2 linked regions of the Aromatoleum petrolei genome follow. The protein of the gene in region 1 interacts with the protein of each later gene in a pairwise test. Links are inferred from orthologs where the notes say so. Each region holds a gene or a part of one and is shown in the gene's direction. Other genes may lie near its edges.

Region 1 (4,471 bases):
CCTTGTCGTTGCCGTACAGCTCCTTCAGGCGCTGCATGCGCGGACCCAGCACGCGCATCTTGGCCATCGACTTGTAGCTCGCCGCCGACAGCGGGAAGAAGGCCGCCTTGATCAGCACGGTGACGAGGATGATCGCCCAGCCCCAGTTGCCGAGCAGCTTGTGGAACCACGACAGGACCCAGAACAGCGGCGCCGCAATCACCGTCAGCCAGCCGTAATCGACCACCAGATCGAGCCCCTTGGCGATGCCTTCGAGCTTGTCCTGCTCCTGCGGACCGGCATACAGGCGCGTCGCCACCATGCCCTTGTCGCCCGGCGCAACGGCCGCGACCGGCAGGATCAGGCCCGACGAGTAGAGGCCGTCGCCGACCTTGCGCGCGAAGAACTCGCGCTCGACCCCTTCCTGCGGCAGCCATGCGCTGACGAAGTAGTGCTGCACCAGCGCCACCCAGCCGTCGTTCGCCTTCTTCACGAACTTCGCCTTGCCGTTGTCGATCTCCTCGAACTTCACCTTCTGGAACTTCTCCGCCTCGCTGTAGAACGCGGGGCCGGTGAACACGTTCACGCCGAAGCCTTCGACCGCTTCCGCCGGCTTGCCGTCGCGCGTCATCTGGAAATACGCGTGCGCATTGAGCGGCGCACCGCCACCGTTCACGATCTCGTAGGCCACGTCGACGAGGTAGCTGCCGCGATGGAACGTCATCAGCTTCGCGACCTTCACGCCGTTCTGCTCGGGCGCCTCGAGGCGCAGCGTCAGGCTGTCCTGGCCGTCCTTGAGCACCTGCTCGCCGGCCGGCAGTGCGAACGCCGTCTTGTGGTTCGGCAAGCCCTCACCGATCAGGCCGGACTGCGCGGCGTACAGGTGCTCGGCGCCGTCGTCGAACAGCACGAAGTTGCGCGACACGTCGGCCTTGGACTTGTGCTGCGCGAGCTCAAGGCGAACGATGCTGCCGCCTTCGGCGGACACCTCGGCGGTCATCACGTCGGTGCGTACCGTCACGCGCGGAGCGCTGGATACCGCCCCACGCGCTTCCGGCACCGCCGACACACCGGCCATGCTCGCGCTGGGCGTCGGCACCGCACCGGGAACGGACGAACCCGGCGCCTGCTGCTCGGCTACCGCCGCAGTCGGCGCGGGAGCGGGACGATTGTGCTTCTGCCAGCCGTCCCACAGCATGATCACGGCGAAGGAGAAGATGAGGAAGAGTATCAGTCGACGCTGGTCCATCGGATTCTTATGTTCTGGGAAGAGTCAGGGAACGGGATCATACCCGCCCGGATGGAATGGGTGGCAACGGCCCACCCGCTTGAGTGCCAGCCACCCGCCCTTGCGGGCGCCGTGGCGCTGGACGGCCTCGGCCGCGTATTCGGAACAACTCGGGTGAAAACGGCAGTTGCGCCCCAGCATCGGGCTGATCGCGTATTTGTACACGCGCAGCAGGCCGAGGAGCAGGGACTTCATCATGGCCGCAGGCGCGCGAAGAGCTGCGCGATGTCTTCGTTGATCATCGCGCGCGTCGCATCCCTGACCGGCGCGTGCAGGCGCACGATCAGGTCGTGGTGGGGGAGTACCGCACGGATCTTGCGAAACTGTTCGCGCACGATGCGTTTCACCAGGTTGCGCACGTTGGCGCGTTTCGCCAGCTTCTTCGCCACCACGACGCCGAGGCGCGCCGTGCCGAGTTCGTTGGGACGATAATGAACGACGAAGAAGCGTCCCTTGATCGCCCGCCGAAAAGCAAAAACGGATGAATACTCATCCGTTTTGCGTAATCTGTAGGCGCTGAGGAATCTCTGATCAACGCCCGACGGGCTGCTCACCTCAGACGGCGAGGCGATGACGGCCCTTGGCGCGACGAGCGCGGATGACGGCGCGACCGCCACGGGTCTTCATGCGGACCAGGAAACCATGGGTGCGCTTGCGACGGACGACGGAAGGCTGATAGGTGCGTTTCATTTCGGTTGGCCAGTGAAAGGGTCAAACCGCGGATTTAATTGGATAATACCCTGTTTGTCAAGCACAATTTTTACCCCAGGCTGTGGATAACTCTGACGTGCGGGGGTAGAATCGAGCGTTTCCTTTCCCGCCCGCCCTTCGCGCACTGCCGATCACGGCCCGTCGCGCGCCACCGGCAGCCGGGATGCCCCCGAAACACACTCGCGCCATCGTTGCTCCTTGTCGCTGCCTTCCATCGCAGCGGCCGGCCGGAACGAGGCGTTATTGGAAATCGTGTCACAAGCCCTAGCCTTCGAGTCCGTGAGTCAAGATTTCTGGTCCTTCTGCCTGTCGCGCCTTGAAAGTGAACTGCCGCCGCAGCAGTTCAACACCTGGATCAAGACGCTAAGTGCGGAGGCCGGCACGAGCGACGAACCGTCACTGCGCCTGTTCGCGCCCAACCGCTTCGTCATGCAGTGGGTGCGCGAACGCTATCTCAAGCGCATCGCCGAGCTCGGCGAGGAGTTCCACGGCGGCCCGATGCCGCTCGAGCTCGTGATGTCCGAAGCCGGCAACACGCGCGCCGCCCCCCGCACGGTGGCACCGGTGATGCCGGTCGCCGCCGAGAAGACGGCCGCGAACGTCGCCCCAGCGCCGGTCGCCGCGCCCGCGATCATCGTGCGCGCCGAGCCCGAACCCACCGCGAGTTCGGCCGATCTCGCCTACGAGAAGACGCGTCTCAACCCCGATTTCACCTTCGACACCCTGGTCACCGGCCGCGCCAACGACCTCGCCCGCGCCGCCGCGATGCAGGTCGCGCAGAACCCCGGCACGTCCTACAACCCGCTGTTCGTCTATGGCGGCGTCGGCCTCGGCAAGACCCACCTCGTGCACGCCATCGGCAACGCCGTGTACAAGCGCAACCCGCGCGCGGTGATCCGCTACGTGCACGTCGAGGATTACTACGCCGACGTCGTGCGCGCCTACCAGCAGAAGAGCTTCGACGCGTTCAAGCGCTACTACCGCTCGCTCGACCTGCTGCTGATCGACGACATCCAGTTCTTCAACAACAAGAACCGCACGCAGGAAGAGTTCTTCCACGCCTTCAACGCGCTCACCGAGGCGAGGAAGCAGATCGTCATCACCTGCGACACCTATCCCAAGGACATCCAGGGCCTGGAAGATCGCCTGATCTCCCGCTTCGACTGGGGCCTCACGGTGCAGATCGAGCCGCCCGAGCTCGAGATGCGCGTCGCGATCCTGCAGAAGAAGGCCGAGGCGCTGCGCGTCGAGCTCACCGACGACGTCGCCTTCCTGATCGCCAAGAACCTGCGCTCCAACGTGCGCGAGCTCGAAGGCGCGCTCAACAAGGTCGTCGCCTTCGCGCGCTTCCACGGCCGCGGCATCTCGCTCGAGGTGGCGAAGGACGCGCTCAAGGATCTGCTCAACGCGCACAACCGCCAGCTCACCATCGAGCATATCCAGAAGACGGTCGCCGACTACTACAAGATCAAGGTCGCCGACATGCACTCCAAGAAGCGCACGCGCGTGATCGCCCGCCCTCGCCAGGTCGCGATGTGGCTCGCCAAGGACCTCACGCCGATGTCGCTGCCGGCGATCGGCGAGGCCTTCGGCGGACGCGACCACACCACCGTGCTGCACGCCTGCCGCACGATCGCGGACCTGCGCCTCGCGGACCAGCAGCTCAACCACGACGTGCACGTGCTGACGCAGGTGCTGCGCGGATGAGTGTGCCGCGCCGCACCGCTTCCTTGCCCGGACAAACGGAATAACTTCAAACGGAAGATCCTGACGCCATGCTTCTGCTCACCACCACCCGCGATGCGCTCCTCGCCCCGCTGCAGTCGGTCGCCGGCATCGTCGAAAAGCGCCACACCCTGCCGATCCTGTCGAACGTGCTGATCGAGAAGCACGGCGACCAGCTCACCCTGCTCGCCACCGACATCGAGATCCAGATCCGCACGACCACGGGCGGACACATCGGCGGCGAGGACGCCAACATCACCGTCGCCGCGAAGAAGCTGCAGGACATCCTGCGCGCGCTGCCCTCCGCCGGCGAAGTGGTGCTCACGCTCGACGACAAGCGCCTCACGGTGAAGGCCGGGCGCAGCCGCTTCGCGTTGCAGACCCTGCCCGCCGCCGACTACCCGCGCATGAACCTGCCCGACGGCGACGCCACGCGCTTCAGCATCAGCCAGAAGAGCTTCAAGCGCCAGCTCGCCCAGGTCGCCTACGCGATGGCGCAGCAGGACATCCGCTACTATCTCAATGGTCTGCTGCTGATCGCCGACGGTAAGGAACTGCGCATGGTCGCCACCGACGGCCATCGCCTCGCCTTCGCCTCCAGCCCGCTCGAGGCCGAAGTGCCGCGCACCGAGGTCATCCTGCCGCGCAAGACGGTCATGGAGCTCGCGCGCCAGCTCGCCGACAGCGAGGACCCGCTCGAAGTCGTCCTCGCCGGCAATCAGGTGGTGTTCCGCTTCGGCCCGATTGAGCTCGTCTCCAAGCTCATCG
Region 2 (2,752 bases), 880 kb from region 1 along the record:
GGAAACCGTCGTCCACGAAACCGGACGCGGACAGCGCCGCGATGGCCGCACAAGGGCCGGGCACAGGCACCACCGGAAAGCCTGCCTCGCGGACCCGCGCGACCGCCCGCGCACCGGGGTCCGAGATCGCCGGCGTGCCGGCATCGCTGATCAGCGCGACGTGCTGCCCCGTCTCCAGCATCCGGATCACCTGGCCGACGGCGGTCTGCTCGTTGTGCTCGTGCAGCGGAAAAAGGCGGGTACGAATGCCCAACGCGTCGAGCAAGCGCTGGCTGTGGCGCGTATCCTCGGCGGCAATGGCACCGACCTCGCTCAGCACAGCCTGCGCGCGGATGCTTATGTCCTGGAGGTTCCCGAGCGGCGTCGCCACCACATACAATGACGGCGTACTTGAGAGCGGAGATGGACTGGTCGACATGGACATCGGGGAGCGCAGCAAAAGGGAAGGCATTGTCGGGCGGCCGGTGTCTCGCACGCAAGCGCGAGGCAAGGCCGGGGAGGAACTGGCCGAGCGCTTCCTCGCGCGCCGTGGCCTCAGCCCGCTCGCCCGCAACGTGCGTTGCCGCGGCGGCGAAGTGGATCTCGTGTGCCTGGACCGCGGCACCGTGGTATTCGTCGAAGTCCGCCTGCGCAGCAATCCGGGCTTCGGCGGCGCCGCGGCGAGCATCACTGCGACAAAGCGCCGGCGTGTCGTGCTGGCCGCACGCTGGTGGCTCGCGGGCGCCGGCCGACGCTTCGCTGAACGCCCCTGCCGCTTCGACGCGGTGCTGATGAGCGCGCTCGACGAAGCAACGGTGGAATGGTTGCGCGGCGCGTTCGACGCCGATGCATGGTAAGCGTCTGTAAAGCAACCCGCCGCAGCAGCGCGCAGCGCGGCACACTAGCACTGCACGGCGGGTCCGGCATTCGCCTCGTGCTAGACTTTTGCCCCCGACAGAAGTGACCCGAGCCCCTCATGGACCTGATTCACCGCATCTCCCGACAATTCGAAGACAGCGCCCGCACCAAGCTCGACTCGCTGGAGGCGCTGGCGGCCCCGATCGCAGGAGCCGTGGAGATCATGACCGGCAGCCTGCTCAACAACGGCAAGATCCTCGCGTGCGGCAATGGCGGCTCGGCTGCCGATGCGCAACATTTCGCCGCCGAACTGGTCAACCGCTTCGAGATGGAGCGCCCCCCGCTCGCCGCCGTGGCGCTGACGACCGACACCTCGACGCTGACCTCGATCGCCAACGATTACGATTACAACCAGGTCTTCTCGAAACAGGTGCGTGCGCTGGGACAGTCGGGCGACGTGCTGCTTGCGATCTCGACCAGCGGCAACTCGCCCAACGTCATTGCGGCGATCGAGGCAGCCCACGAGCGCGAGATGCGCGTCATCGCGCTGACCGGCAAGGGCGGCGGCAGGATGGGGGACATGCTCGGCGACGGCGACATCCACCTGTGCGTACCCGCCGACCGCACGGCACGCATCCAGGAAGTTCATCTGCTTGTCCTGCACTGCCTGTGCGACGGCATCGATTGTCTGTTACTCGGAGTTGAAGACTGATGACCAACAAGACCCTTCAAGCCAGCCGGCGCACCCTGCTTCTCGGCCTCGGCGCAGCGGCGACACTGCCGCTGCTGCAGGGCTGCTTTCCGCTCGTCGCGGGCGGGGTCGGGGCCGGCGCGGCGATGGTCGCGGACCGCCGCACCTCGGGCGCCTACGTCGAGGACGAAGGCATCGAGTGGCGCACCGCGAGCGCGCTGAAAGACCGTCTCGGCGATGCCGTGCATATCAACGTGACGTCGTTCAACCGCAACGTTCTGCTCACCGGCGAAGCCCCCACCGAGGCTCACCGCGCGGAAGCCGAGCGCGTGGCCAGCGGCATCGCCAACGTCAAGGGCATCGTCAATGAGATCCAGGTGGCCGGCATCTCGTCGCTGACCTCGCGCGGCAATGACTCGCTGCTCACGTCGAAGGTGAAAGCGCGCTTCGTCGATTCGGCGCAGTTCAGCGCCAACCACGTCAAGGTCGTGACCGAGGCCGGCACCGTGTTCCTGCTCGGCATCGTGACGCGCCGCGAGGCGGATGCCGCGACGGAAGTGGCCCGCCGCACGGACGGCGTGCGCAAGGTCGTGAAGGTGTTCGAGTACATCACCGACCAGCAGGCGCGCCAGCTCGAAGGCAAGAACGACTGAGGTCCGGCCCGAGCGCTTGCGAAACTCTATCCCGCAAGCGCCGAGCATCACCGTGCGCGCAGCGCGGCGAGCAGCTTTTCGTGCACGCCGCCGAAGCCCCCGTTGCTCATGACCAGTACGTGATCGCCGGGACGCGCCTCGGCGACGACGGCCGCAACCAGCTCTTCCAGCGTTTCGAAGGCACCGGCCCGCTCGCCCAGCGGCGCGAGCGCTTCGCTCGCATCCCATCCCAGACCATTCGCATAGCAGTAGACACGGTCGGCCAGCGCCAGGCTTTCGGGCAGGCGACTCTTCATCACGCCCAGCTTCATCGTATTGGAACGCGGCTCGAGCACCGCCAGGATCCGCCCCCCGGTCTCGCGCTTGCGCAAGCCTTCGACCGTCAGCGCGATCGCTGTCGGATGGTGGGCAAAATCGTCATAGACGGTGATGCCATTGACCCGACCACGCACTTCCATGCGGCGCTTGATCCCCTCGAAACGTGCGAGGCTGGCTATGGCCTGCGCCGGCGTCACGCCGACATGGCGTGCCGCCGCAACGGCCGCCAGCGCATTGCTGCGATTGTGGCTGC

Evidence for each region.
Region 2: the proteins of dnaA (region 1) and ToN1_RS08395 interact in binary tests that used the Escherichia coli proteins (3 or more experiments, as listed by UniProt). The link is inferred for Aromatoleum petrolei from one-to-one orthologs.

Annotation. Positions count from the first base shown.
Region 1 is NZ_CP059560.1:2,706,812-2,711,282, reverse strand. What follows is about bases 1,606-4,471. They hold dnaA (chromosomal replication initiator protein DnaA), read left to right. Parts: upstream 1,606-2,257; coding sequence 2,258-3,685; downstream 3,686-4,471. Other genes in these bases: dnaN (DNA polymerase III subunit beta), read left to right, coding at 3,754-4,471; rpmH (50S ribosomal protein L34), read right to left, coding at 1,823-1,957; rnpA (ribonuclease P protein component), read right to left, coding at 1,606-1,884. Outside these bases: membrane protein insertase YidC, read right to left, coding at 1-1,228; membrane protein insertion efficiency factor YidD, read right to left, coding at 1,253-1,462; more of rnpA, read right to left, coding at 1,462-1,605. UniProt on the Escherichia coli protein: Plays an essential in the initiation and regulation of chromosomal replication. Binds in an ATP-dependent fashion to the origin of replication (oriC) to initiate formation of the DNA replication initiation complex once per cell cycle.
Region 2 is NZ_CP059560.1:1,829,339-1,832,090, forward strand. It holds ToN1_RS08395 (phosphoheptose isomerase), read left to right. Parts: upstream 1-955; coding sequence 956-1,549; downstream 1,550-2,752. Other genes in the region: rsmI (16S rRNA (cytidine(1402)-2'-O)-methyltransferase), read right to left, coding at 1-379; ToN1_RS08390 (YraN family protein), read left to right, coding at 417-836; ToN1_RS08400 (BON domain-containing protein), read left to right, coding at 1,549-2,181; mpl (UDP-N-acetylmuramate:L-alanyl-gamma-D-glutamyl-meso-diaminopimelate ligase), read right to left, coding at 2,229-2,752. UniProt on the Escherichia coli protein: Required for the timely initiation of chromosomal replication via direct interactions with the DnaA initiator protein.